3 regions of the Oscillibacter acetigenes genome follow, and region 2 is predicted to be linked to each of the others. Evidence: predicted binding sites of a transcription regulator. Region 2 holds the regulator's gene; each other region holds the start of a gene.

Region 1 (12,002 bases), on a different contig from region 2:
TGCCCTCCCAGGCGGAGCGGAAGGTGTTGGTGGAGAGCTTCCGCCGGGCCATCGACGCGGCGGAATGTATCATTGAACATGGCTGTCAGAAGGCCATGAATGACTTCAATTGAATGAGGGCCGTCCAATAGGGCGGCTCGCCGCGCCTCTTTTTGCCGCCGGGCATGGCGCCCGGTAAAGGGGAATACACTAAGGACGGATCCATTTTCCCGGATCGTGCCGGTGGATATGACCTGGGTGGGAGAATCATGTCCATCCGCTTTACAGCCCCTGCCTCCAAACAGGCGCCGGGCGGAGAACGCCCACCGGGCCATGCGCCCGGAAGCGGCCCGGCGCCCAGAGAGTCTTCCCAATTTTTCATGTTGACAAGGACCACATCCTATGGAACAGTTTCTGAGACAATTGCAGACTATCCCCGAGGCGGCGGAGCTGATCCGCCGGGTGGAGGAGGGCGGCTGTCCCGCGGCGGTCAGCGGCCTCCAGCCGGTGCAGCGGGCCTGCGTGGGCGCGGCGGTGGCGGCAGCCTGCGGCCGTCCGGCGGTGTTCCTCTGCGGGGACGAGCGGGAGGTCCAGGTCCTCTCCGCTGATCTGGAGACCCTGACGGGCCGCCGCCCCGTGACCCTGCTTGGCCGGGAGTGGCAGTTCCGCCCCGGGGCCGTGGGTTCTCGGGACTGGGAGCGGAGCCGTCTGGCGGCGCTGTACGCCCTGGCCCAGGGGGACGCGCCGGTGGTGGTGGCCACCGCGGACGGCCTCATGGCCCGGACCCTGCCGCCGGAGACCCTGCGGTCCCTGGCCATCACCCTGGAGGTGGGGGGGCAGGCAGAGCTGGGCGCGCTGGCGGAGCAACTGCTCTCCGCCGGGTATACCCGGTGCGAGCAGGTGGAGGGCGTGGGCCAGTTCGCCCTGCGGGGCGGCATTCTGGACGTGTTCTCTCCCCTGATGGACCAGCCGGTGCGGTGCGAGTTTTTTGACGATGAGATCGACTCCATGGGCGCCTTCGACCCCGGCACCCAGCGGCGGACCCGGAACGTGTCCTCCGCCCGGATCCTGCCGGCGGCGGAGGTGCTGCCCCACTGCGCCCCCGGAGGCCTGCCCGGTCTTGCGGACCAGCTGACCGCCCTGGCGGAGAAGCTGGCGAAAAAGCAGAAGACGGAGGCCATCGTCCAGACGTTGCGGGAGGACGCGGAGCGGCTGCGCAGCGGCGCGGCCCCGGGGGCGGCGGACCGGTATCTGGCAGCCATCTATCCGACTGTCACCGCCGGGGTCCACTACCTGCCTCCGGACGCGGTGGTGTTCCTCAGTGAGAGCGGCCGGGTGGACGAGCGGGTGAAGAACACGGTCCTCCAGCAGAAGCAGGACGTGGAGGCGCTGCTGTCCGCCGGGGTGCTGGCGGGGGAGTACGCCCATCTGACCCTCACCGCCGAGGAACTGTACGCCGCGCTGGAGGACTTCCCCGTGATCCTGGAGGACTCTCTGCCCACCTCCCGGCACCCCCTGCGGCCCCGGGGCCTCCTGACCATGAATGCAAAGCAGCTCAGCTCCTACGGCGGCAGCCTGGAGACCGCCGTCACGGATCTGGAGCACTACCGCTCCTCCGGCAGCGCGGTGCTGGTGCTCTGCGGTGGGGAGACCCGGGCGAAGAATCTCCACCGGCTGCTGGAGGAGAAGGGCATCCCGGCCACCCTGGATCTAAGCGGCGCCGCCATGCCTGCGGCGGGGGAGGTGCGCCTCTCCCTGGGGGCCCTGTCCGCCGGCAGCGAGTGGCCGGCGCTGAAGCTGGCGGTGCTGACAGAGGGCCAGCTGACGGCCCCGGCCATGCGCAAGCGCCAGCGGGTGAAGAAGGACTCCAACCGGCAGAAGCTCCAGTCCTACACCGACCTGTCCCCCGGAGACCTGGTGGTCCATGAGCACCACGGCGTGGGCCGGTTCGTGGGCATCCAGCGGATGCCGGTGGACGGCGTGGAGAAGGACTACATCAAGATCGACTACGCCGGCGGGGACTGCCTGTACGTCCCCGTGACCCAGCTGGATCTGGTGAGCAAGTACATCGGCGGAGGCGAGGACACCGAGCGCACCAAGCTCAATAAGCTAGGGGGCGCCGAGTGGACCCGGCAGAAAACCAAGGCCAAGAAGGCCGCCAAGGATCTGGCCAGGGGCCTCATCGCGCTGTATGCCGAGCGGCAGAAGCGGCCGGGCTTCGCCTTCTCCCCGGACTCCCCCTGGCAGCGGGAATTTGAGGAGTCCTTTGACTACACCGAAACCGACGACCAGCTGCGGTGCATCGCGGAGATCAAGGCGGACATGGAGAAGCCACGGCCTATGGACCGGCTGCTATGCGGCGACGTGGGCTACGGCAAGACGGAGGTGGCACTCCGGGCCGTGATGAAGTGCATCCTGGACGGGAAGCAGGCCGCCATCCTGGTGCCTACCACCGTCCTGGCCCAGCAGCATTACGCCACCGCTGTCAGCCGGTTCCGGGACTTTCCGGTGAAGATCGAGGTGCTGTCCCGCTTCACCCCCGCCAGGGAGCAGAAGCGGATCCTGGAGGCCGCCAAAAACGGCGGCGTGGACCTGCTGATCGGCACGCACAAGCTGCTTCAGAAAAACATGGCGTTCAAAGACCTGGGCCTGCTGGTGATCGACGAGGAACAGCGGTTCGGCGTCACCCACAAGGAGCGGCTGAAGGAGATGAGCCGCCAGGTGGACGTGCTGACCCTCTCCGCCACTCCGATCCCCCGGACACTGAACATGGCTCTCTCGGGCCTGCGGGATATGTCCACCCTGGAAGAGCCTCCGTCAGACCGCCAGCCGGTGCAGACCTATGTGCTGGAGCACGACTGGGCCATCATTGAGGATGCCGTCCGCCGGGAGCTGGGCCGGGGCGGCCAGGTATACTACCTCCACAACCGGGTGGAGAGCATCGACGCCACCGCCGCCCGGCTCCAGAAGATGCTGGGGCCGGAGGTCCGTATCGTCACCGGCCACGGGAAGATGACGGAGCAGGAGCTGTCCTCCGTCATGCAGGCCATGGTGGACGGGGAGGCGGACATCCTGGTCTGCACCACCATCATCGAGACCGGCATCGACATCCCCAACGTGAACACGCTCATCATCGAGGACGCGGACAAGATGGGGCTGGCCCAGCTCCACCAGATCCGGGGCCGCATCGGCCGCAGCGCCCGGCGGGCCTACGCCTATCTCACCTACCGCCGGGGCAAGGTGCTGCAGGAGACCGCCGCCAAGCGGTTGGCGGCCATCCGGGAGTATGTGGAGTTCGGCTCTGGCTTCAAGATCGCCATGCGGGACCTGGAGATCCGGGGCGCGGGGAACCTGCTGGGGCCGGAGCAGTCTGGGTATCTCATGAGCGTAGGCTACGACCTGTACCTGAAGCTGCTGGAGGAGGCCGTCCTGGAGGAGCGTGGCGAGGAGAAGCGGATCGAGACGGAGTGTGCCGCCGACCTGACGGTGAACGCCCATATCCCGGACCGGTACGTCCCCTCGGCGGAACAGCGGATGGACCTGTACCGCCGCATCGCCGCCATCCGCACGGACGAGGACGCCTCGGATCTGCTGGACGAGATGCTGGACCGCTACGGCGAGGCGCCCAAGTCCGTTCTGGCCCTGCTGGACGTGGCCCTGCTGCGTTCTGCCGCGGCCAAGGCCGGCGTGTCCGATATCTCCCAGAAGGGCAGCCTCCTGCGGCTGCAGCTGGGAGTGTTCCACCCACAGGCCCTGGTGGCGGTGTGCGGCCACGCCAAGTACCGCCAGCGGCTGACGCTGGCGGCGGGGGAGATCCCTGCCCTCACCCTGAAGCTCAAGCCCGGGGAGGATGTGCTGGAGGCCGCCCGGGACCTGGTGGAGGACCTGAAGCTGGCCGCGGAGGAGGCCGCGGGCGGGACCCCGTAAGTTTCATCATGTTTTTGCCATGCCCCGCATAGGATGGTGGCGGTGGGACGTCCCCCGCCTGTCCTGTGCGGGGCGTTTCCACGGAATCTGCGAGGAATGACAAAGGAGAACCGTGATGAAACGATGCATCGCTTTTTGCCTGGCCCTGGGGGCCGCCATCTCTCTCACCGCCTGCGGGGGCGGAGACACAGAGGGGGGACTTCTCTGCGAGGCGTCCGGCATCCGTCCGGACACTGTGCTGCTGTCCGTGGACGGGCGGGACGTGTCCGCCCAGCGATACCTCTACTGGCTGGCCTACGCCTGCGACTACATTGCCGACTACTACGACAGCGGGGAGGGGATCCAGTGGGGGGACACTGTCTCCGGCCAGAGCCTGGAGGATTACGCCAAGGACCAGGCGCTGCAGAACGCCGCCCTGTACGCCACAGTGGAGACCTGGGCGGAGGATTACGGCTGCACCCTCACCGACGAGGACCGGACTGCCATGGACCGGGAGTGGGCGGCCCGGGCGGCCCAGTACGGCGGGGAGGAGGCCTATCTGGCCGTGCTGGCCCGCATGGGGCTGGACCGGGCGGAAGCGGAGGCCATCTCCGGGGACTACTATCTCTACGAGCACCTGTACGACCTCTACTGCACGGAGGGCAGCGAGCTGGCCCCCGCGGAGCATGACCTGGAGACCTTTGCCCAGGAGCAGGGCTACCTCACCGTGGACCACATCTGGCTCTCCACCGCCGCCGCGGACCCGGCGGACGCGGAGGCCGTGGCCGCCTGCCGGGCCAGGGCGGAGGAGGCCTTTTCCAAGCTGAACGGCAGCGCGGACCCTGCCCATGACTTTGCTGTCCTGGCCGCCACTTACAGCGATGAGACGGACCGGGACCAGCATCCGTCCGGATACACCTTCACTGTGGGGGACGGCACGCTGCCCGCCGCCTGCGAGGAGGCGGCCCAGGCCCTGGAGGAGGGCCAGTTCAGCGGCGTGGTGGAGGCGGATGACGGCTTCTACCTGATTCTGCGCAAGCACGTGGACCTGGAGGCCGTGGCCCCGGACTACTTCGACGCCCTGCTCCAGGCTGCGGCGGACAGCGCGGACATCTCCACCACCCGCACCTATGCGGACCTGGATGTGAGCCGGTTTTACGACGAGCTCATCGCCGCCCGGGCGGAGCTGGATGCCTCCGGCGGAGAGGTTGCCTGATGGGTGTTTGTGCCAATTTTGGCAAAATGACGAAATTCGCAGAGGTTTTGATAAAGTTTTAACAAATTTTCGAATTTCACAGAAATTTGCATTGACGGGGCAGGAAAAACCCAGTATAATCAAATCAGCAAGCGGTTGGTGTATGAGCATTTGTCAAAAATTTGGCAATCATGTTTTTCTTTTGACAAACTCTCGCCGCCACCCTCAACTTGTGATTGGCGTCTGCGGCAGCGCCTGACGAAGAGCCGTCGGAGCTGCCAATCCCATATTTTTATAAAAACGGAGGAAGATCATGAAAGAGCTCTATGTTGTGAATTGCTGCAGAACCGCGATTGGTTCCTTCGGCGGCGCGCTGAAGAACACCCCTGCCGTCGATCTGGGTGCCATCGTCATCAAAGAGGCTCTGAACCGTGCCGGCGTGAAGCCCGAGCAGGTGGATGAGGTCATGTTTGGCTGCATCCTGACCGCCGCCCAGGGCCAGAACGTGGCCCGCCAGGCCTCCATCAAGGCCGGCATCCCCTATTCCGTCCCCGCTTACACCGTGGGCATGGTCTGCGGCTCCGGCATGAAGTCCATGATCGAGGGCGCCCGCTCCATCCTGGCCGGCGACGCCGACGTGGTTGTCTGCGGCGGCACTGAGAACATGAGCGCCGCTCCCTACGCCGTTCCCACCGGCCGCTACGGCGCCCGGATGGGTCACACCCAGATGATCGACACCATGATCAAGGACGGCCTGTGGGACGCCTACAACAACTATCACATGGGCACCACCGCTGAGAACATCGCGGACATCTGGGGCATCACCCGCAAGGAGATGGACGAGTTCGCCGCCTCCTCCCAGCAGAAGACCGAGGCCGCCCAGAAGGCTGGCAAGTTCGAGGCTGAGATCGTCCCCGTGCCCGTGAAGGTCAAGAAGGACATCGTGGAGTTCAAGGTGGACGAGTTCCCCCGTGCCGGCGTGACCGCCGAGGGCATCTCCAAGCTGAAGGGCGCCTTCCCCGTGGGCCCCGAGTCCCCCAATCCCCAGGTGGTCCACACCTTTGAGCCCACCGGCATCCAGGAGACCGACGACAAGGGTCAGCAGCGCGTGACTGCCGCCAACGCCTCCGGCATCAACGACGGCGCCGCCGCACTGGTGCTGGCCTCCGGTGAGGCTGTGGAGAAGTACGGCCTGAAGCCCATGGCCAAGCTGATCGGCTGGGGCCAGGGCGGCGTGGATCCCAAGATCATGGGCGTCGGCCCCGTGCCCGCCTCCCGTCAGGCCATGACCAAGGCCGGCGTGACCATCGACGATATCGACCTGGTGGAGGCCAACGAGGCGTTCGCCGCCCAGTCCATCGCCGTGGCCCGTGAGCTGGGCTTTGACATGAGCAAGGTCAACGTCAACGGCGGCGCCATCTCCCTGGGCCACCCCGTCGGCGCGTCCGGTGCCCGGATCATCGTGACCCTGCTGCACGAGATGCAGAAGCGGCCCGAGGCCAAGAAGGGCCTGGCTACTCTGTGCATCGGCGGCGGCATGGGCGTTGCCACCGTGTTCGAGAAGTGCTGAATTGATCTTCCGGCAGAGCACCGTCTCCGCTGGATGTGAAAAGGCGTCCCCGGCCATTAGCCGGGGGCGCCTCTTTTTTTGTGCCGGGAAGCGGCGTGCCGCAGGGCCGCCATCCAGCAGAACGGCAGGAGGACGAGGGTATAAAAGCGCCTGGAGGCGGCCTGAGAGGATGCCCCAGCAGTTTGCGGATCGCACATCAGCCGGAGTTTTTGCAGGGACCGCGCTATGAAAGGCACCTGGCAGCCGCTGGAATGCGGTGGAACGGATAAGAAGGCCGCTGTAAGCCGAAAACTGGCTTACAGCGGCTGACTTGGCACCCCTGACCAGACTCTAACTGGTGGCCTACCGCTTAGGAGTACGGCGTACCATTTCGTAAATTGTTCATATCATATCTTCCCGTGTTGTTTCTTCGCAAATTGTGCTGCCTGGAGGCAGGTCAATTTGCACAAATTCCCCTGAAATATGCTGCCTTACAACGGCTTTTCAAATGTCGTATTAGCAAGGTATTAGCAGGAACCCCTTGTGACAGAGGGCTTCCAGGGGCCGTTTGAAAATGCTATTAGCAAGGGAGGATCATTTTATGAGCACCAACGAAAAAGGGATGCCCCAAAGCAGAACATACACCGTGAATGACATCGCAGCCATTCTCGGTATCGGCCGCGCCTCGGCCTATAAACTAGCCAACTCCGGAGCGTTCAAGACAATCCGCATCGGCAACATGATTCGCATCTCCAGAAAGTCCTTTGAGGATTGGCTAAAGGCAGAGGGGCTGGACGACGAAACGGAATAAGTGCTTAAACTGCCGCAGGCTGTTAGTCTGCGGCAATTTAATATAGTAGACAATTTAAAAGGACCTGGTTTTTTAGCTTTGCAGTATTGAAATATCTGCAGAAAATCTATCAAGTTTTGCGCTTTCTTGATGTAACTCTCTGCGAGCCGCTCTTAATTTTTCTTCTATGAGTGCAAGTTTTTCTTCGGCACTCTCTTTTTGGCGCACAGCATATTCCACCTTTTCCGCTGAATAGCGCCGCAAATTCGCTTGGCGGTTAAACAGTGCTTTTCTCGCTTTTGATATTAGAGAAAGAATTTTGATTTCGTCTTTATTCCAAATCGTCAAAATTATTATGAATATTGAAATTACAGCCGTAATAATGCCTAATACTTCAGAATAATTTGTGCCAATGTAAACTGCAAGTCCTATTGCTATTAACGATGCTATTGTTATTATTATTTTTAACCCTAAAATTTGTTTGTTGACAGACTTATCAATTGCATCTTTTACCTGATCTTGTTCACTCAGAAATTCAGAAACATCTTCTATCTCTTTCTTTACGTCCGTTCTATCTTTCTCTAATACCTCAACATTCCGCTGGCACTCAAAAATAATCCTTTGTTGTTTAGCTTTTGCAAGTTCAAACTCTGCCGTTTCGTTTTTCCTTGTTAAATTATCAATTTCTTCTTGGCGCGATATGCTTCCTTCCGTATATGCACTCTGACGAATTTCCTTTAGAATTTCTAGCGGTGTGGAGTCTATAATCTTATCAGAAGCATTTGCCGTTAGTTTTCCGAGAATTCTTTGAGCAACAGGGCTAACTTTCAAGAAATAGCATTGCTCCGGAGTAATATCACCTTTTTTCTCCAACTTTATTAGCGCATCATTTAATTTTTTTGTAACATCATTAGAAGGTCGAAATGCAGCATATGCAGCAGAAACCAGCCGGGGCCTATTAATCGAAGATAGTGTAGACGGGCTATTAAACCAGACAAGAGTTCCCCATTTAATGTCGGTCATAACGGTTGGTATAAAGAAATCCTTTGATCCAGCAAATTCTAGAGAAATCTTATATCCAACCCGTGCCAATGATCTATTTCCGGTGATAAAAATGTTTTTGACCTCATTTAGATGATACGGAACAACTGTATTGTTTTTATGTTGAGTAAAGAAAATGGATTTAGCATCTTGGTTAATACTATAATCCTTATCATCAATTTGGACATCAGGGTTCGATTCTTTGTATTCCGAGACAATCATTTCTTTAATAATTGCTTCTGTCGGAGTCTGTATATCTTCCACTTTGGGATATGGCATATTGTCTATAACGATATTAAAATCTTCTTTTAAGCGAGTTCGTACATTACAAGAGAACTCATCAATTTCATCTATGCTCCACTGATTGCGTACAAAGAAATAAGTTGCTTCAGAAGAAAGCGTTGCATCATAATTGGGATTGTTAATCCACGACTTTGAACCTTCGATGATGCCGATCATTTCGCTAACGGTATGATCATATACCTTGACATGCATGCCTAGTTTTTGGATATTTCTGACAAATAGTTCATAGCTATCAGCACGGTCAGAGCTATCAATACCAAATAGCTTAAACAGTAAGCCAGTATCCAAATACACACATGCGTCCTTAGCTGTATAAGATTGAGGAGATTCACAATATGCAAAGACTTCCGACAATGCTAGGCCAATGGTATAATCGTTCAAATAGTCCAAAATGTCGGCCTGACCTGTTTCTTCACAATGGACCAAAAAAGCTGCAAACAAATAATCGTCTTTGACTTCTCTTAACACCCTTCTATCTACTTTAGTTTTAATGCCATATCGCTCAATAAATGCAAGTATTTTGTCACCCATATCTTCATCAGAAGAATAGATGTTATACTCTTGTTGCAAAAAAACTTTGAATCGAGCAAGGATTTCTCGATATTTTTGGTCTGTTTTTTCAACAATATCCATAAAGTCCTCTTCATCAATATGGGCATAGTCAGGGACAAACTGATGTATAGAGGAATTATATGTTAGAAACCCAAAGTTAATACATGTAGAAAGAATTGTTTGCATTGGATGATAGGGAACTGAAAAGCCATAATAGGCTTTGAAATCTTTACATAGAGTGTCTATATCGCATGTTTTGTATCTATTTCTCTGTATGAGAGCCGCAATCATTCTGGCATAAGCGTGGAGTATATCTTCTCTAGAACAGGAACTTAGAGCAGCATAGCAGGCTATTGTCGAAAATGAGCTCATGGCTGTTACCTCTCTGTATCTATTTTGGGGTAAATTTCATTTTAAAGTATAAATCCAATTCAGGTAAATTTCAATTCTATGAGTATTGATTTCTGACATAAATCGACTTTCCTTGTAAATCTCAAGAACAGAGCAGTTTAAAGGTCATAGGTTTAGTCCTATGGCCTTTTTTCATATCCATTTGTATCTTTGTATCATTTATTCTGGCTCTGAGATTACCACAACGATATTCTGATTACCAAGTCAAAACTGACACGAAAGGAGTCGAAAATCCCATGTTTTTTCTCCCACAGTCAGCCGGAAGTCCCCGCCCATAGGTTTTCCTCTCCGGGGTATCCGGGCGGCATAGATACCGCCTTTCTCCCAAAAACGAACACTTTTCCAAACCGCTGAAAGGAGGTGATAACATGGCGGTATTTCGCATTGAAAAAACCCGAGACTACACGGTGATGTCCAACCACCACCTGCGGAATGCGGGGCTGTCGCTGAAATCCAAAGGGCTGCTCTCCATGATGCTGTCCTTGCCAGAGGACTGGAACTACACCACCAGAGGCTTGGCCAAAATCTGCAAGGAGGGTACGGACAGCATCGGTTCCGCCCTGAAGGAGCTGGAGCGGGCCGGGTACATAGTCCGCAATCGGCTCCGGGACAGCAAGGGCAAGATCGTGGATGTGGAGTATGTCATCTACGAGACACCCCATCCCCCGGACACGGGCCAGCCGTGTGAGGATGAGCCGGATACGGCTTGTCCAAATACGGAAAACCCGGATATGGATAACCCATGTCTGGAAAACCGGCCGCAATTAAATAAAGAGAAAAGAAATCCTGAAGAACAAAATACTGATTCATCAAGTACGGAAGGATCAAATCCAATCCAATCAAGCCCCCAAACCCCCGCAGGGGCCAACCGGACCGGACGGGACTGGATGCGGGAGCGAGAGAGCTATCGGGAACTGATTCTGGAGAACATCGAGTATGACTATCTATGCCGGGATGACCGGCTGGATCGGGATATGCTGAATGAGCTGGTGGAGCTCATGGTGGATACCGTCTGTTCCCGCAGGGAGACGATCCGCATTGCCGGGGACGACTACCCGGCGGAGGTGGTCAAATCCCGATTTCTGAAGCTGAACAGTTCCCACATCGAGTATGTGCTGGACCGGATGCGGGACAACACCACCTATGTCCGCAATATCAAGAAATATCTGCTGGCTGCTCTGTATAACGCTCCGGCCACCATCGACAGCTACTATGCGTCCCTGGTGAACCACGACCTCTACGGCAGCGGAGAAAGGAGATGATAGGTCATGCAGGAAGAAGTCACCCAGCGCACCGTTGCCCTCTGTGTGGAGGCTACAAAGCTCTCCGCCGGGATGCTGCAACAGGCCATGAAAAAAGTGCTGGACGAGATGCAGAAAGGAGTGACCGGCCACAAGACCAAGCTGCACCACGGCAAGCAGACCCTCCGGCAGTTGATGAAGCACAATACCGGCGTTTCAAACATCGAGATCACTGACCAGAACATCCGGGCCTTTTCCGCCACCGCCAAGAAGTACGGCATTGACTTCGCGCTGAAAAAGGACACCAGCGGCGAGATACCCCGCTACCTAGTGTTCTTCAAGGGCCGGGATGCCGACGTTATCACGGCGGCTTTTCGGGAGTTTTCTGCAAAGAACCTGGAGAAAGAGAAAAAGCCCTCCATCCGCAAGGAGCTGGACCAGGCAAAGCAACAGGCCAAAGCCCAACACCGCCAGCGGGAGAAAGTCAAAACCAAAGACCGGGGTGTGGAATTATGACCGACACCTGGAAAAAGGCTCTCTTCCTCAATCTCCCGTATCTGCTGTTTGTCTATCTCTTTGATAAGCTCTGCCAGGCGGTGCGCTTTGCACCCGGCCTTGACGCCTCTGAAAAGTTCCTGCATTTGAGCCAGAGCTTTACGGAGGCGTTTTCTTCTGGGCTGCCCAGCCTGCATCCGCTGGACCTGCTGGCGGGTATCGTCGGGGCGGTCATCGTTCGGCTGGCGGTATACGCCAAAGGGAAAAACGTCCGCAAATACCGCAAGGGCATTGAGTACGGCAGCGCCCGATGGGGCACGGCGGCGGATATTGCCCCCTATGTCGATCCGGTCCCCGACTGGAACATCCCTCTGACCCAGACGGAAAAGCTCACCATGTCCAGCCGCCCGAAAAATCCCAAGTACGCCCGGAACAAAAACATCCTGGTCATCGGAGGCAGCGGCAGCGGTAAGACCCGTTTCTTCGTCAAGCCCTCCCTGATGCAGATGCACAGCAGCTATGTGGTCACCGATCCCAAAG
Region 2 (4,745 bases):
GCCCGGGAAGATAGGTAGCGCCAACACTGAGAGGCCACATCGTTTGATGTGGCCTTTTTTCGTCGCATGGGAGGCATCGTTTTGCAATATCATCAAGTGGTCAAAGGAAGATTTCTACGGCGGCCCAACCGTTTTATCGCTCATGTGGAGACAGAAGACGGGCTGCAGATCTGCCATGTAAAAAACACCGGACGCTGCCGGGAGTTGCTGGTGCCGGGAGCAGCGGTCTATCTGGAAAAGGCCGCAAATTCTGCGAGAAAGACAGCGTATGACCTTATCGCCGTGGAGAAAGGGGCCTTGCTGATCAATATGGATGCGCAGGCCCCAAATCGTGTTTTTCAGGAGTGGGCCGCCCAAGGACATTTCCTGCCAGATCTAAAGTCCATTCAACCGGAATATCATTATGGAGAGTCCCGTCTGGACTTTGCGCTGACAACAGAAGCCGGGCTGCACCTGGTGGAAGTCAAGGGTGTTACCCTGGAGGAAAACGGTGTTGTCCGATTTCCGGACGCGCCGACAGAACGGGGCGTGAAGCATATTCACGAGTTACAGCGGGCTGTCCGGGAGGGAATGGGCGCTACCCTGTTTTTTGTGATCCAGATGCACGGCGTGGATCGCTTCTCTCCCAACGACGCCACCCATCCGGCCTTCGGTGCGGCCCTTCGGGAGGCAGCTGCCTGGGGTGTCCAAGTGTACGCCTATGACTGCCTGGTGACGCCGGACAGTTTAACTATCCACCAGCCGGTGCCGGTGGTATTATAAGGGAGCGGCAATATGGGATTTTTGGAATTGCTGTTGATCGGCGTGGGGCTCTCGATGGACGCCTTTGCTGTAGCGGTGTGCCAGGGACTCTGTATGCCAAAACTGAATCTGCGCTATGCGGCTGTGATTGCGCTGTTTTTTGGCGGATTTCAGGCGCTGATGCCCTATGCCGGCTGGCTGCTGGGCGCCCAATTTGCCGGGTACATCCAACATCTGGACCACTGGCTGGCTTTTTTTCTGCTGGCATTCATCGGCGGTAAGATGGTGTGGGAGTCTTTGAAAGGGGAGGCGGAGGAGACGGCCTGTGCGGTGAGTGTGACGCTGGATTATAAGCAGCTGCTGCTGATGGCGGTGGCTACCAGCATCGACGCATTGGCTGTTGGGGTCACGTTTGCATTTTTGAACGTGGACATCCTGCCTGCTGTGACGGTCATCGGCTGCACGACTTTTGTGATCTCCCTGGCGGGTGTGGTGATCGGGACCTTTTTCGGCGCCCGCCTCCAGTGCTGGGCGGAGATCGCCGGCGGTGTGATCCTGATCCTTCTGGGTGGAAAGATTCTTCTGGAGCACCTGGGGATCCTGTAAGCGCCTATAAAAAACAGCGAAGTGGAAAACGCCCCGGGCCATTTGGCCCGGGGCGCTGGTTATCTTATGAAATCTCAGCAGCAGGGATTGGGATTGCAGCCGCAGTTGTTGTTGCAGCCACAGCCGCAGCCGTTGCCGCCCCAGCTGCCGTTGCCGCAGCAGCACCAAATGATGATCAGCAGAATGATGATCCAGCAGCAGTTGCCGCCGCCAAAGCCGTTATTGCACATACCGGAACCTCCTATGAAATCGTAGACCGACCGAACCGGTCTCAATCCATAGTATGCCGGACCGGCAAAGGGGTTCCGGTTTTATTTCCGGCCGCTGGTGACGAGTGCGTCGGCCGCCTGTTTCTCCCGCACGGTGAAGACGCCCTTGTCCATCAGCGTGTCTCCCAGTGTCTGCCTGCTGCCGGACACCGCGGCATCCAGCGCGTAGTAGGAGACGTATGCGAGATCCGCACGGAGGAACGTGCCGCCCTGCAGGGCGGCCAGCTCGCCCTCCGTGATGACGCCATTGGTCAAGGCATTGGTCAGTGTGCCGGAGAGGTCCTTGTTGTCCGCGGAGCTGTATCCCAGTGCCCGGAGGATGAACTCCATGTATTGGCTGGCTGTCACCGTCTGGCTGGGCCGGAAGGTGGTGGCGGAGTATCCGTTGGTGTAGCCCTTGCTGTATGCGTAGCCCACGTATTTCTCGCTCTGGGTCCCGGAGGTGATGTCCGTGAAGGGAGTGGAGCCGGTGTAGGCCAGCGCATCATTCTCCTCGCCCAGGACGCGGATGAACATGATGAGGGCTTGCAGGCGGGTAGGGGCGACCTCCAGGTCATATCCATCTCCGTAGCCGGTGAAGCTGCCTTGAAACAGGTGCATGGTCTTGAGCGCGACAGCAATGGCGTTGTAGTCCGTGTTGGTGGAGTAGCTGAAGGCGTAGGGGCCCTGATAATCCACAACCGCCGTCTTGGAGGTGACGGTAAACACGGCGGTGGTTTCCTCAGCCACCAGATACCGGTGGCTGGCTGTAAGGGCACTGCCACTGGTAACGATGGTCCCTGTGGTGACATCCACCACAGCGCCGGAGTTGAACGTGACCTGCATACCGCCCGCCAGCAACAGGACGCCCGTGCCGGTGGAGCCGGTCAGGGCGTCGCCTGCCTTCAGACGGGTCTCCATCCACGTGGCGGCCCCGCCGTCGGAAGGAGCCGCGTCTCCGTTCAGCAGCGCCTGGTCAGAGGCATCCAGTTTTTCCTCCACCCGCTGGTCTACCGCATCGGTGAAAGTGCCGGTGAGATAGGAGAGGGAGGCCAGCGGATCGGAGGCCCCGCCGGCCGCGGCCAAGGCGTACACAACGGTGACGGTAAGTAAGAGGCAGACGGTGATGAGGGCAGTCTTGGTCTTCCTTGTCATAGATGATTCCCTTCCACGCTGGAGCGTCAGCGGTTGGCGATGCGGTAACTGAGGGTCAGGAGGCTGTCTGCGAAGTGAATGTTCTCAAACTGCACATCCGGGAGCTGACTGCTGAGCTCAATGTTGGTAAAGTTCCAAAAGCCCTTGACGCCCAGATTGATGAGGTGGCTGGCGGTGTCCTGGGCCACGGACTGGGGAATGGTCAGCACCACCACGTCCACCGGGTGGTCCTGTAGGAAGTGATCTAGCTCGGACATGGCGTATACCGGCACATTATTCACCACAGTCCCGATCACGGCGGGGGAGACATCAAAGGCTGCGTCCACCGTAAACCCACTCTGGGAGAATGGGAAGTTCTGCAGCAGTGCGTGGCCCAGATTGCCAACGCCGATCATGATGAGGTGGTGGTTGTTGTCCACGCCCAGGATATGACCGATCTCGGCCCGCAGTTCTTCTACATTGTAGCCGTAGCCCTGCTGGCCGAACTCACCGAAACAGCTGAAATCCTGGCGGATCTGAGAGGCGGTGATGTTCATCTCCTGCCCCAGGGAGTGTGAGGAGATGCGCACGACGCCGCGGTTGCAGAGGTCTGTGAGCTGGCGGTAATATCTGGGCAGACGCCGTATCACGGCGTCGGAGATGTTTTCCTTTCGCATATAAGTCACTCCTTGCTATTTGTTAAATCATTCTCAATTAAGTTTAGACCAAAATCAGGGACTTGTCAATTTTTTTAACAATCTTTTTAAGAAAAATTTTTTCAAGAAAAGCTTTACAAAGCGGAAAAATGTTGGTATACTAAATAAGCTGTTTGAAGAAGATGTTGATGTATGCGCCTGTAGCGCAGTTGGATAGCGCGTCAGACTCCGACATTTCAGGCTCGTTCAGTTGAGAGATGGCGCAAAGCGTTGGGAGTCTTTGGTTTTAACGGGCAGAGAGAAAAAATTCTGTTTCCGTTGACTACTATTTGACTACCAATTTTGAAAATCCCGTGTTATAATAGAACATAGTTTAGGTATGCGCCCGTGGCGCAGTTGGATAGCGCGTCAGACTCCGACTCTGAAGGCCGCTGGTTCGAATCCAGTCGGGCGTACCACGTGCAAAGAGGCACTCGAATTTCGAGTGCCTCTTTGCTTTTATCAATCAGAGGTGATGAACTATGGAGAAACCCATCATCGGGGTAACGCCCCTGTGGGACGAGGAAAAGAAGTCCTACTGGATGCTGCCGGGGTATCTGGAAGGAGTGAAGGAAGCCGGTGCCATCCCCGTCATCCTGCCGCTGACAACCAATGGGGCGGATATTGCCCAGCTCGCGGATCTCTGCGATGGTTTTCTCTTTACTGGTGGGCAGGATGTCGATCCCCAGCTGTACGGGGAGGCCATGGAGCCCTTCTGCGGCGAGCTGTGCCCTGCCCGGGACGCTCTGGAGCAGGAGTTACTCCGACAGGCTTTGGAGCGGGACAAGCCCATCCTGGGCATCTGCCGGGGTATTCAGTTCCTAAATGCAGCCTTGGGCGGAACCCTTTATCAGGACCTGCCCACGGAGCACCCGTCAGAGATCGGGCATTCCATGAAGCCGCCCTACGACCGGATGGCCCACACGGTGCATATATGGCCGATGACGCCTCTGGCCTCTCTGCTGGGAAAGACGGAACTGGAGGTGAACAGCTGTCACCACCAGGCGATCAGGAGTTTAGCCCCCAGTCTCGTAGAAATGGCCCGCAGCACAGATGACCTCATCGAGGCGATGTATCTGCCCGGCAAGACCTTTGTCTGGGGCGTCCAGTGGCATCCGGAGATGTCCCTGCAGGAAGAGTCCAGCAGGAAAATTTTTGAGGCGTTTGTCGGGGCTGTCCAACAAAAATGAGCTGCCATCGAAGAATTACCCCCCGTCCAAAGGACGGGGGATTTCTTTCTGTTGCCGCTTTCACTCAGCCAGAGGAAACCTCCGCGGCTCCGCCACACACTGGTACAGCACAGCGTCGCAGTTCCGGTAAA
Region 3 (12,002 bases), on a different contig from region 2:
TGATCGCCGGAAGGGTGACGGTGAACGGCCAGACCGCCCATCTGGGCCAGCGTGCAGACCCGGATCGGGACGAGATCCTGGTGGACGGCCGTCCCCTGGCGCCCCGGGCGGAGGCCGTGTACATCCTGCTGAACAAGCCGCGGGGCTATGTCTCTACCCTCTCGGACGAGCGGGGGCGGCGGACAGTGGCGGAGCTGGTAGCGGACTGCGGGAGCCGGGTTTATCCCGTGGGACGGCTGGACCTGGATTCCGAGGGCCTGCTGCTGCTGACCAACGACGGTGCCTGGGCCCAGCACCTGCTGCATCCAAAGCACGAGGTGGAAAAGACGTATCACGTCTCCGTATTCGGACCGGTGGCCGGCGCGGCGGCCCGGCTGGCAGCCGTTACCGACCTGGAGGGGGAGCCCATCCGCCCCGCCCGGGTGGAGGTGCTGCGGGAAACTCCCGGAACCGCGGTGCTGGCAGTGACCATTCATGAGGGGAAGAACCGGCAGGTCCGCCGGATGTGTGCCCAGTGCGGCCTGACGGTGAAGCGGCTGCGCCGGGTCCGGGAGGGAGCTCTGGAGCTGGGCGATCTGCCGCCGGGAAAGTGGCGGTATTTGACACAGGACGAGGCTGGGGCGCTGGGAGTCACCCCCTGACTGAAAAGCGGAAGGCGCCGCCCTGAATGGGGCGGCGTCTTTTCCATTCCGGCGGCGAGACGGAAAAATCCCGCAAAGCGGTTTGAATTTTGAAAAAACTGTGCTACAATAGACCGCGGAACGTCCGGCGGGCCAGCGGAGCTGCCGGGCAAGATCAAGAACGGCCCCCTGCAGGCGGCCGACGGAGGAAACAGCAGTGGCTAAGAGCATCCTACATACCATCGAGCGCAATATGCCCACCTTTTCCAAGGGACAGAAGCGGATTGCCGACTACATCCTGCAGAATTACGACAAGGCCGCCTTCATGACTGCCAGCAAGCTGGGGAAGCTCTCCGGCGTCAGCGAGTCCACAGTGGTACGCTTCGCATCGGAGCTGGGGTACGACGGCTATCCCAGTATGCAGCGGGCACTGCAGGAGATGATCCGCAGCCGCCTCACTTCCACCCAGCGCATCCAGGCGGCGGACAATCTGTTCGGCGGACAGGATGTGCTGTCCGCCGTGATCCAGTCCGATATGGACAAGCTGCGGATGGTGGCGGAAGAGGCGGACAGGACTGAGTTCAACAAGGTGGTGGACCTGATCCTGGGCGCCGGGCACCTGTACATCCTGGGGGTGCGGACCTCCTCCTTTGTGGCGGGGTATCTGAACTTCTACCTGCACCTGCTGTCCGAGAACGTGACGCTGGTGCAGTCCAACGCCGCAGGGGAGATCTTCGAGCAGCTGCTGCGGATCGGCCCCGGGGATGTGATGATCGCCATCAGCTTCCCTCGGTACTCCAAGGTCACTATGAACACAGTGAAGTTTGCCCAGGACCGGGGGGCTACCATCGTGGCCATTACAGACAATGAGCTGTCCCCCGTCTACCAGATGGCGGAGGCTGCTCTGCTGGCTCCCAGTGAGATGATCTCCTTTGTGGACTCCATGGTGGCGCCTCTGTCCCTCATCAACGCGCTGCTGATCGCCGTGGGCTCCCGGATGCGGTCGGACGTGTCCCGCACCTTTGCGGAGCTGGAGGACATCTGGAACGCCTACGGCGTGTTCGGGAAGATGGACGATGAGTAAGGGGCTGGTAGTGATCGGCGGGGGAGCCGCCGGGATGATGGCCGCTGTCTCCGCGGCGGAGCGGGGCGCACGGGTGACGCTGCTGGAGCCCAATGAGCGGCTGGGAAAGAAGCTGAACATCACCGGCAAGGGCCGGTGCAACGTCACCAACAACGCCGATGTACAGACCTTGCTGGCCAACGTGCCCCGGAACGGCAAGTTTTTGTACAGCGCCTTTTCCCGGTTCGACGGCCGGGACACCATGGCGTTCTTTGCGTCCATCGGCGTGCCGCTGAAGACCGAGCGGGGGAATCGGGTGTTTCCCGTCAGTGACCGGGCCTTTGACGTCAGCGCCGCTTTGGAGCGGCGGCTGAAGGCGCTGAAGGTCTCTCTGGCCCGGGACCGGGCGACGGAGCTGGAGATCACCTCCGGCGCCGTCACAGGTGTCCGGGGAGAGCGGGGGACATACCCTGCCGGGGCGGTAGTCCTTGCCACCGGCGGCGTCAGTTACCCCGCCACCGGCTCCACAGGAGAGGGGCACCGAATGGCCCGGGAAGCGGGGCATACGGTGACGGACCTTCAGGGCTCTTTGGTGCCGCTGCGGGATTACGGCCTGGGCCGGGAGCTCCAGGGCCTGAGCCTGCGGAATGTGGGGCTGGCGGTGTTTGAGGACCGGAAGAAGATCTACACGGACTTCGGGGAGATGCTGTTCACCCACTTCGGTGTCAGCGGGCCCCTGGTGCTGTCGGCCTCCGCCCACATGCGGCACTTCGGCAAAAAGACCTACCGGCTGGAGATTGACTTGAAGCCCGCCCTGGATGAGCAGGCCCTGGACAAGCGGCTGCTGCGGGACTTTGAGAAGTACGCCAACCACGACTTCTGCAACGCGCTGGACGATCTGCTGCCCCAGAAGCTGATTCCGGTGGCAGTGGAGCGGTCGGGCATCCCGCCCCATCAAAAGGTCCATGACCTGACGCGAGAGCAGAGGCGGGAACTGGTCCAGGGCCTCAAGCATTTTTCTGTGGAGATTGCCGGACCCTGCCCGGTAACGGACGCCATCGTCACTTCCGGCGGCATAAAGATCAGTGAAATTGACCCAAAGACAATGGAATCAAAACTTGTAAAGGGATTATACTTTTCGGGAGAAATCATGGATGTGGACGCCTATACCGGCGGATTCAACCTGCAGATCGCCTGGGCCACAGGCCGGGCGGCGGGACAGGCTGCGGCGGAGGCGCTGAGACAAGGGGAAGAGAACGCATGAGTGAGAACATTCGCGTGGCCATCGACGGGCCCTCCGGCGCGGGGAAGAGCACCCTGGCCAGGAGCGTGGCCGCCAGACTGAACTTTTTATACGTGGACACAGGTGCCATCTACCGCACCATCGGCTATGCCGTGTGGCGGAAGGGGATCGATCCCCGGGACCGCTCCGCCGTGGTGGCGGTGCTGCCGGACCTGGAGATTTGCCTGACCTATGGGACGGACGGCCTGCAGCACATGGAGCTGAATGGAATGGATGTGACGGCGGAGATCCGCCTGCCGGAGGTGTCCCGCTACGCCTCTCTGGTATCCGCCTATCCGGAGGTTCGGGCGTACCTGCTGGAGATGCAGCGCCAGCTGGCCCGGGAGAACAGCGTGGTGATGGACGGCCGGGATATCGGCACGGTGGTGCTGCCGGATGCGGAGGTGAAGGTGTTTCTCACCGCTTCCGCGGAGGAGCGGGCCCGCCGCCGGATGCTGGAGCTGGAGGAGCGGGGGACGCCGGAGCCTTATGCGGCTATCCTCCGTGCCATTCAGGAACGGGACTGGAACGATACCCACCGTGACGCCGCACCCCTGCGTCAGGCGGAGGACGCGGTGCTGCTGGACACCACGGCTCTGGATTTTGTCCAGAGCGAAGACGCGCTGCTGCACATTATCCGGGAGAGGACGGGACTATGAGCGAAAAGAGGCCGTTGAATGGATTTTTCGTATGCATCTACTATCTGGTAAACTTGGTGGCGGGGATTCTTCACCCGGTCACCATCATCGGGCGGGAGAACCTGCCGGAGCACGGCGCCCTGCTGTGTCCCAACCACAACAGCAACTGGGACCCGGTGCTGGTGGCGCTGAAGGTTCCGGTGAACTACCGGCTCCACATCATGGCCAAGAAGGAGCTGTTCTGCAACAAGGTCTTTGACTGGGTACTGCGGAAGCTGGGCGCCTTCCCTGTTGACCGGGGCGAGGGGGACATCGAGGCGGTGAAAACCGCCCTGAAGGCTATCAAGAGCGGGGACAACCTGCTGATATTCCCGGAGGGAACCCGGGTGGAACACGAGGGGGCTCTGCCCGCCAAGGGTGGTGTGGCCGTCATCGGCATCCGTTCCGGGGCGCAGTTCGTGCCGGTGTACGTGGAGGGGAACAAACGCCTCTTTCGCCGGACCCGCATCATCTTCGGCCAGGCATACCGGCCGGAGGCCACCAGCCGTCGGCCTTCACCGGAGGAGGTCCAGGCCATCGCCGACGAGGTGCTCCGCCGCTCCTACGCCCTGGGGAAGGAGGCGCGATGAAGGTCCTTTTGGCCAAGAGCGCCGGATTCTGCTACGGCGTGAAGCGGGCGGTGGAGTTGGCGGCAAAGACCGGGGAGGAGACCGGCGGATGCTGGATGCTGGGAGACCTGATCCACAACTCCCACGTGGTGGAGGATCTGGCCCGCCGGGGTGTCCGGAAGACCGAGGACCCGGCTGGCCTGGCGGCGGGGGACACGGTGGTGATCCGATCCCATGGAGAATTGAAATCCGTGCTGGACGATCTGGAGGCCCGGGGCGTCCGGTGCGTCAATGCCACCTGTCCCAATGTGATCCGCATCCAGCGCCTAGTGGCCCAGGCGGAGGCGGAGGGCCGCCGTCCGGTGATCATCGGCGAACCCCTGCACCCGGAGGTGATGGGGGTGGCCAGCTGGTGCCGCCAGCCCCTGGTGTTCGACGGGCCGGAGGCCGTGGAGGCCTGGCTGGACGGGGATGAGAAAAGTCGGGAAATCCCTGTTACCGTAGTAGCGCAGACCACCTGCATCCGAAAACTTTTTGAAACTTCTTGGAAAATCATAAAAAAACAGTGTACAAACGTAAAAATCTTTGATACAATATGTAATGCTACGCATGAACGTCAGTCTGAGGCGGCAGAAATCGCCGGCAAAGCAGACGTGATGGTCGTGGTGGGAGACCGTAAAAGCGCCAACACCAAACATCTGACGGAAATTTGCCTGAGGAGATGCCCCCGCGTGGTCCAGATTGAACGCGCGGACGAGCTCTCGCCGGATTTTTTCAATGGTTGTACTGTTGCGGGCCTTACGGCTGGTGCCTCCACGCCTGCGGGCATCATTAAGGAGGTATATGCAACGATGAGCGAAGAAATCAAGGCGGCCGAGGGCAAAGAGGAGTCCTTCGAGGAATTACTGAATCAGTCTTTTAAAACTTTAAATAACGGTGACCGGGTCACCGGCATCGTTACCGCCATCACCCCCACCGAAGTGCAGGTGGACGTGGGCGCCAAGCAGGCGGCCTACATCAAGCTCAGTGAGCTGAGCGATGACCCCAATGTCAAGGCGGAGGACATCATCCACGTGGGCGACCAGATCGAGACCTATGTGGTCCGCGTCAACGACGTGGAGGGCTACGCAGAGCTGTCCAAGAAGCGTCTGGACGCTGCCAAGGTCTGGGAGAACATCGAGCAGGCCGTGGAGGAGAAGACCGTTCTGGAGGGCACTGTCACCGAGGAGAACAAGGGCGGCATCGTGGTGTCCGTCAAGGGTGTGCGGGTATTCGTCCCCGCCTCTCAGAGCGGTCAGCCCCGCGGCGCCGATCTGTCTGCCATGGTGAAGCAGAAGGTCCAGCTGCGGATCACCGAGGTCAACCGCGCCCGCCGGCGCGTGGTGGGCTCCATCCGCTCCGTCACTGAGGAGGCCCGGAAGGCCGCCCAGGCGGAGGTGTGGGCCAACATCGAAGTGGGCAAGCACTACACCGGCACCGTCAAGTCCATGACCAGCTACGGCGTGTTCGTGGACATCGGCGGCGTGGACGGCATGGTACATATCTCCGAGCTCAGCTGGAGCCGGATCAAGACCCCCGCCGAGGTCTGCAAGGTGGGCGATACCATGGACGTGTACGTCATCTCCTTCGATCCCGAGAAGAAGAAGATCTCCCTGGGCGTGAAGGATCACAGCATCGATCCCTGGCAGGTGTTCATGGACAAGTACCAGGTGGGCGACGTGGCCTCTGTCCGCATCGTCAAGCTGATGACCTTCGGCGCCTTTGCCGAGGTCGTGCCCGGCGTGGACGGCCTGATCCATATCTCCCAGATTGCTGACCGGCGCATCGACAAGCCTGAGGATGTCCTCTCCGAGGGCCAGATTGTGGACGCCAAGATCACGGCCATCGACGAGGAGAAGCAGAAGATCTCCCTGTCCATCCGCGCCCTGCTGACTCCCGCGGCTGAGGAGGAAGAAGCTCCTGTGGAGGAGTAATCCGCACGGATTTCCAGACCTAAAAAAGACAGGCTCCGGTGAGGGGCCTGCCTTTTTTTGAAAATTTTGTGATTTTTTTCACGGTATGGATTGCTTTTCAAGGGCTGGTATGTTATACTCTTGACAATCAATGTAAGACAACACCGATGACATCATACAACAAACGGGAATTACAGGAGGAAGATCAACATGAGCTACCAGGAAGTGTACAAACAGAAGCTGACAACGGCCGACGAGGCGGTCAAGGCCGTCAAGTCCGGCGACTGGGTGGATTACGGCTGGAGCGTCTGCTCGGCGGATGCCTTGGATAAGGCGCTGGCCCGGCGGATGGGCGAGCTGACCGACGTGAAGATCCGGGGCGGTATCCTGACCCACAAGCCCGCCATTTTCGATGTGCCCAATGCGGCGGAGCATTTCTGCTGGAACTCCTGGCACATGGGCGGCATCGAGCGCAAGGCCGTGAGCGAGGGCTTCTCCTATTACATCCCCCTGCGGTATTCTGAGCTGCCGGGGTATTACCGCAACTGCATCAAGAGCCTGGACGTGGCCATGTTCCAGGTGGCCCCCATGGACGAGCACGGCTGGTTCAATTTCGGTCCCGGCGGCTCCCACCTGAAGGCTGTGTGCGAGTGCGCCAAGACCGTCATCGTGGAGGTCAACAAGAACATGCCCGTGTGCTTGGGCGGGTTTGAGAACTGCATCCACATCGACGACGTGGACATGATCGTGGAGGGAGAGAACCCTGCTTTGGATGAACTGGGCGGCGGCGGAGCCGCCAGTGAGGTGGACATGGCGGTGGCCAAACTGGTGGTGCCGGAGATCTGTGACGGTGCCTGCCTGCAGTTGGGCATCGGCTCTATGCCCAACGCCATCGGCAAGATGATCGCCGAGAGCGACTTGAAGGATTTGGGCGTGCACACCGAGATGTACGTGGACGCCTTCGTGGACATGTCCATAGCCGGTCGCATCACGGGCCTGCGCAAGCCCTTTGACCGGGGCCGGCAGACCTATGCCTTCGCGGCGGGCACACAGAAGCTGTATGACTTCATCGACAACAACCCTGAGTGCATGGCTGCTCCCGTCAGCTATGTGAACGACATTGCCCGGGTGTCTCAGATCGACAACTTCATCTCCATCAACGGCGCCGTGGATATCGACCTGTACGGCCAGGTGTCCTCTGAGTCCTCTGGAATTCACCATATCTCCGGTGCCGGCGGCCAGCAGGACTTCGTCATGGGCGCGTACCTGTCCAAGGGTGGCAAGAGCTTCATCTGCTGCTCCTCCTCCTACATGGACAAAAAAAGCGGCCAGCTGAAGTCCCGTATCCGGCCCACGCTGCTGGAGGGGTCCGTGGTCACCGCCACCCGCACCAACCTCCACTATGTAGTGACGGAGTACGGCAAGTTCAACGCCAAGGGCAAGTCCACTTGGGAGCGGGCCGAGGGCCTGATTGCCATCGCCCATCCTCAGTTCCGCGAGGAGCTGATCGCCGAGGCGGAGAAGATGCACATCTGGCGCCGTTCCAACAAGAGATAACAAAATCCTCCGGAGCCGGGCGGCATATCTGCCGTCCGGCTCTTTTGTACAGGGGGGACCTGTGTCTGGAGGAGCTGATGCCCTTGCCGCGGGTGGATGATTCTCTGCGGAAAGTGTAAGGCACTGGAAAAGATAGTAAAAAAATTTCAAAATAAGCTTGTAAAGCTGCTGAAAAGCCGGTATAATGAAATTTATGAAAACAGAAAAGTGGAAATAGAGAGAGCGGGTTCCAGTCACCGCCCGGCGGAAATGGGAAGGAGTTTACCATGTTCAGCGTTGGGGATCTGGTCGTTCATCCAATGCATGGGGCCGGCGTGATCGACGCCATCGTTCAGGAAAAGGTCGCGGGGAGTACACAGGACTACTATGTGTTCAAAATGCCGGTGGGTGGACTGCTGTTGAAGATCCCCACCGCCAACAGCCAGACGATTGGAGTCCGCTCGGTCATCCAGCGGCCGGAGGCGGAAGCCCTGATTGCCGCTATCCCGTCTTTGGCGGTGGAGGAGAGCAGCAACTGGAACAAGCGGTACCGGGAAAATCTGCTGCGGATGAAGAGCGGGGATCTGTACGAGGTGGCACGTGTGATTAAGGGGCTGATGTTCCGGGAACGGAAGCGGGGCCTCTCCAATGGGGAGCGGAAGATGCTTCATACGGCCCGCCAGATCCTGCTGTCGGAGCTGGTGCTGGCAGAGGACAGCGGCTATGAAGAGGTGGAGCGGCGTGTGGAGCAGGCCATGCTCCAGACACCGGAGATCCAGAGATAACGTGTTCGCGGACCATGTCCGCGAACATTCTGCTGTTTCAGGAGAAATTTCCAGGGAGGTCGGATCATGGCATTTTTCAAAAAATTCCGGGATGCCCAGCGCCCTTGCTGCGCCGCGCTGGTGGCGGCGGCAGGCAGTTCTTCCCGCATGGGCGGGGTGAACAAGCTGCTGCAGCCCCTGGACGGCATTCCTGTACTGGCCCGGACACTGACGGCCCTGCAGATGGCCCGGCGGATCGACGAGATCGTGGTAGCCGCCCGGGAGGAGGACTTTCTGGAGATCTCCCAGCTGTGCAGGACCTACGGCATCACCAAATGCACCAAGGTGATCCGGGGTGGGGAGAGCCGGGCCCACTCGGTGCTTCTGGCAGCACTGGAGGCCGGGGAGGGCATGGAGCTGCTGGCGGTGCAGGACGGCGCCCGCCCCTTGGTGACGCCGGAGCTCATCGACGATGTGGCGGAGCAGGCCGCCCGCTGCGGGGCGGCGGCCCCGGCGGTGGCGGTGAAGGACACCATCAAAGCCGTCCGGGACGACGGCACGGTGGCGGAGACGCTGGACCGGGCGGCCCTGCGGGCTGTGCAGACACCCCAGATCTTCGAGAGCGCGCTGCTGAAAGCCGCGCTTCAGGCGGCTGTTGAGGGGGGCATCCCCATAACGGATGACTGCTCCGCCGTGGAGCGGCTGGGCAAGCGGGTCTATCTGGTGGAGGGGGACGAGGAAAACCTGAAGATCACCACTCCGGTAGACCTGATTTTGGCGGAGGCTATTCTGCAGGCCAGGGAGGATCGGATATGACGAATCTGCGGATCGGACATGGATATGACGTCCACCGGCTGACGGAGAGGCGGCGGCTGGTGCTGGGGGGCGTGGAGATCCCCTGGGACCGTGGGCTGCTGGGCCACTCCGACGCGGACGTGCTGACCCACGCGGTAATGGACGCCCTCTGCGGCGCCGCCAAGCTGGGGGACATCGGCAAGCTGTTCCCGGACAGCGATCCCCGCTACGCCGGTATTTCCAGCCTGGAGCTGCTGCGGCAGGTGGCAGCGCTGCTGCAGGAGAGAGGATGGGCCGTGGTGAACATCGACGCCACCCTCATCGCCCAGGCCCCCAAGGTGGGCCCCTACCGCCCGGAGATGGAGGCGAACCTCTCCGCAGCTCTTGGGACGGATGCGGACCGGGTGAATGTGAAGGCCACCACAGAGGAGCATCTGGGCTTTACCGGGGACGGCTCCGGCATGGCGGCCCATGCGGTGGCGCTGCTGGAACGGCTCCCTTGAAAAAAAGGACGTGCCTCGGGCGCGTCCTTTTCGCACGTCCGCGCCTCCCGACCATAGAATGGGTAGAGAGGAGGAGTGTCTGTGGAGCACTATTTGATTATCGCCCGCTCGGTGACCTATGCCCAGCGGATGCAGCGGGCGCTGGCCCGGTCGGGGATCCGAAGCCGGATCTTCCGGGCCCCCCGGGACCTGACGGACCGGGGCTGCGCCTACGCCGTGCAGATCGCGGACTCCGACCTGACGGCTGCCCTGACGGCCCTTCACAGGGAATCTTTGGACCCTGTTCAGATATTCTTGACCCAGCGGGGGACGTTCCGGGAGGTGAGACCGTGATCTATTTTGACAGCGCGGCCACCACCTTCCAGAAGCCCCGGACTGTGGCGGACGCCATGCGGGACGCCATGGCCACCATGAGCTCTCCCGGCCGCGGCGGATACCCCGCCGCCATGCGTGCGGCGGAGGCTGCCTTCGACTGCCGGACAGAGCTGGCGGAGCTGTACCATCTGGAGAACCCGGAGCAGGTGGCCTTCACCATGAACGCCACCCACGGCCTGAACATTGCCATCAAGAGCCTGGTGCCTCCCGGCGGGAAAGCCGTGATCTCCGGATATGAGCACAACGCTGTCACCCGGCCCCTGGCGGCCCTGGGAGCCCAGGTGTCCGTGGCGGCGGCGCCCCTGTTTCAGCCTGCAGCGGTGACGGCGGCCTTTGACCGCCTGATCGTGCCCGGCACGGACGCGGTGATCTGCAACCACGTGTCCAACGTATTCGGTTTCGTCCAGCCGGTGGAGGCTATCGCCGCTATCTGCCGGGAGCGGGAGGTACCCTTCATCATCGACGCGTCCCAGTCCGCCGGGATGCTGACCCTGGACATGACGGCCCTGGGGGCGGCCTTCATCGCCATGCCGGGCCACAAGGGCCTGTACGGCCCCCAGGGGACCGGCGTGCTGCTGTGCGGGAAGGACGTCCCCGTCCGCACACTGCTGGAGGGCGGCACCGGCAGCATCTCTATCCAGCAGGAGATGCCGGACTTCCTGCCGGATCGGCTGGAGGCGGGCACCCACAATATGCCCGGCATCGCAGGGCTGCTGGCGGGGGTCCGATTCGTCCGCCAGCTGGGGCCGGAGGCCATCTGCGCCGGAGAGCGGCAGCTGACCTTCCAGGCGGCGGAGGGCCTGAGGCGGCTCCCTGGACTGCAGGTGTTTGCCCTGCCAGACCTGGCGGCCCAGGCGGGGGTGCTTTCCATTGTCCCGGAGCGCATGGACGCAGAGGCATTGGGCGCGGCCCTGGCAGACCGGGGCATCGCCGTGCGGGCGGGCCTTCACTGCGCGCCCCTGGCCCACCGCACCGCCGGGACGCTGGACACCGGCACCGTCCGGCTGAGTTTTTCCCACTGGAACACGCGGGAGGAAGTATCCCGTTTCCTAGTGGCTATGGGGGAGATCCTGAGGTGACTTTCTGAACAGACCGTGAATTTTAGCTTGGTTTGCCTTGCATTCTACAGGCAGATTTTATATAATCTAGATATTCATGGCCTGAAAGGGATGATGACGTCCAATGGAATTTGTCACGCTCTCCACACTGCCCGGGATCATCGGCCGGTATCTGATGATGCTGAAGGTCACGGACATTTTGGATATAGCGATTATGGTGTTTGTGTTTTACAAGGCTCTGACGCTGATTCAGAGCACCCGGGCCGCCAGCCTGCTCAAGGGCGTGCTGGTGTTTCTGGCGGCGCTGATGCTGTCCATGGTCCTGAATATGAACAGCATCAACTTTATCATGAACCAGCTGGTGAGGTGGGGCGTGGTGGCGCTGATCGTCCTCTTCCAGCCCGAGATCCGACGCATCCTGGAGGAGGTGGGCAGCCGCCGCTTCATCGCCTTCTTCTCCCGGGCGGAGGCCGGCACCGCCGTGGAACAGGCCATCGACCAGACGGTGCTGGCCTGCACCGAGATGTCCCAGTCCCGCACCGGCGCCCTGATCGTGTTCGAGCGGGAAAACCTGCTGGACGACATGGTCCGCAGCGGCACGGTGCTGGATGCGGCGGTCTCCAGCGAATTACTGAAAAACATCTTCTTTGTAAAGGCCCCCATGCATGACGGCGCCGTCATCGTCCGGAACGGGCGGGTGCTTGGCGCCGGATGCATGCTGCCTCTCAGCAAGAACGTGAACCTCTCCCGGGAGCTGGGGATGCGCCACCGGGCCGGTATCGGCATGAGCGAGAACGCCGACGCCGTG

Evidence for each region. Region 2 encodes Rex, which represses fermentation and respiration genes when NADH is low (regulators of the CRP and FNR family bind a similar motif). Its sites were predicted from a motif close to ATTGTTAANNNNTTAACAAT; they were not measured.
Region 1: a site for Rex is predicted at 5,148-5,167, ahead of OCV80_RS11770 (acetyl-CoA C-acetyltransferase). Genes of this name have one in related genera too.
Region 3: a site for Rex is predicted at 6,293-6,312, ahead of OCV80_RS07025 (butyryl-CoA:acetate CoA-transferase). Genes of this name have one in related genera too.

What each region holds. Positions count from the first base shown of each region.
Region 1 is NZ_JAOQKG010000005.1:178,821-190,822, reverse strand. Features, by position in the region: gene pth (aminoacyl-tRNA hydrolase) at 1-113, shown strand, start outside; gene mfd (transcription-repair coupling factor) at 382-3,906, shown strand; gene OCV80_RS11775 (peptidylprolyl isomerase) at 4,022-5,101, shown strand; gene OCV80_RS11770 (acetyl-CoA C-acetyltransferase) at 5,394-6,650, shown strand; gene OCV80_RS11765 (helix-turn-helix domain-containing protein) at 7,231-7,440, shown strand; gene OCV80_RS11760 (coiled-coil domain-containing protein) at 7,513-9,396, opposite strand; gene OCV80_RS11755 (DUF6017 domain-containing protein) at 10,095-10,988, shown strand; gene OCV80_RS11750 (PcfB family protein) at 10,995-11,483, shown strand; gene OCV80_RS16690 (DUF4368 domain-containing protein) at 11,480-12,002, shown strand, end outside.
Region 2 is NZ_JAOQKG010000008.1:186,957-191,701, reverse strand. Features, by position in the region: partial or broken rRNA gene rrf (5S ribosomal RNA) at 1-26, shown strand, start outside; gene sfsA (DNA/RNA nuclease SfsA) at 82-762, shown strand; gene OCV80_RS15980 (manganese efflux pump MntP) at 775-1,347, shown strand; gene OCV80_RS15975 (hypothetical protein) at 1,422-1,577, opposite strand; gene OCV80_RS15970 (S-layer homology domain-containing protein) at 1,659-2,750, opposite strand; gene OCV80_RS15965 (redox-sensing transcriptional repressor Rex) at 2,777-3,406, opposite strand; tRNA gene OCV80_RS15960 (tRNA-Arg) at 3,767-3,843, shown strand; gene OCV80_RS15955 (gamma-glutamyl-gamma-aminobutyrate hydrolase family protein) at 3,907-4,614, shown strand.
Region 3 is NZ_JAOQKG010000003.1:63,377-75,378, forward strand. Features, by position in the region: gene OCV80_RS06995 (pseudouridine synthase) at 1-641, shown strand, start outside; gene OCV80_RS07000 (MurR/RpiR family transcriptional regulator) at 838-1,704, shown strand; gene OCV80_RS07005 (BaiN/RdsA family NAD(P)/FAD-dependent oxidoreductase) at 1,697-2,947, shown strand; gene cmk ((d)CMP kinase) at 2,944-3,624, shown strand; gene OCV80_RS07015 (lysophospholipid acyltransferase family protein) at 3,621-4,232, shown strand; gene OCV80_RS07020 (bifunctional 4-hydroxy-3-methylbut-2-enyl diphosphate reductase/30S ribosomal protein S1) at 4,229-6,184, shown strand; gene OCV80_RS07025 (butyryl-CoA:acetate CoA-transferase) at 6,374-7,720, shown strand; gene OCV80_RS07030 (CarD family transcriptional regulator) at 7,987-8,484, shown strand; gene ispD (2-C-methyl-D-erythritol 4-phosphate cytidylyltransferase) at 8,551-9,279, shown strand; gene ispF (2-C-methyl-D-erythritol 2,4-cyclodiphosphate synthase) at 9,276-9,761, shown strand; gene OCV80_RS07045 (DUF3343 domain-containing protein) at 9,843-10,094, shown strand; gene OCV80_RS07050 (aminotransferase class V-fold PLP-dependent enzyme) at 10,091-11,215, shown strand; gene cdaA (diadenylate cyclase CdaA) at 11,319-12,002, shown strand, end outside.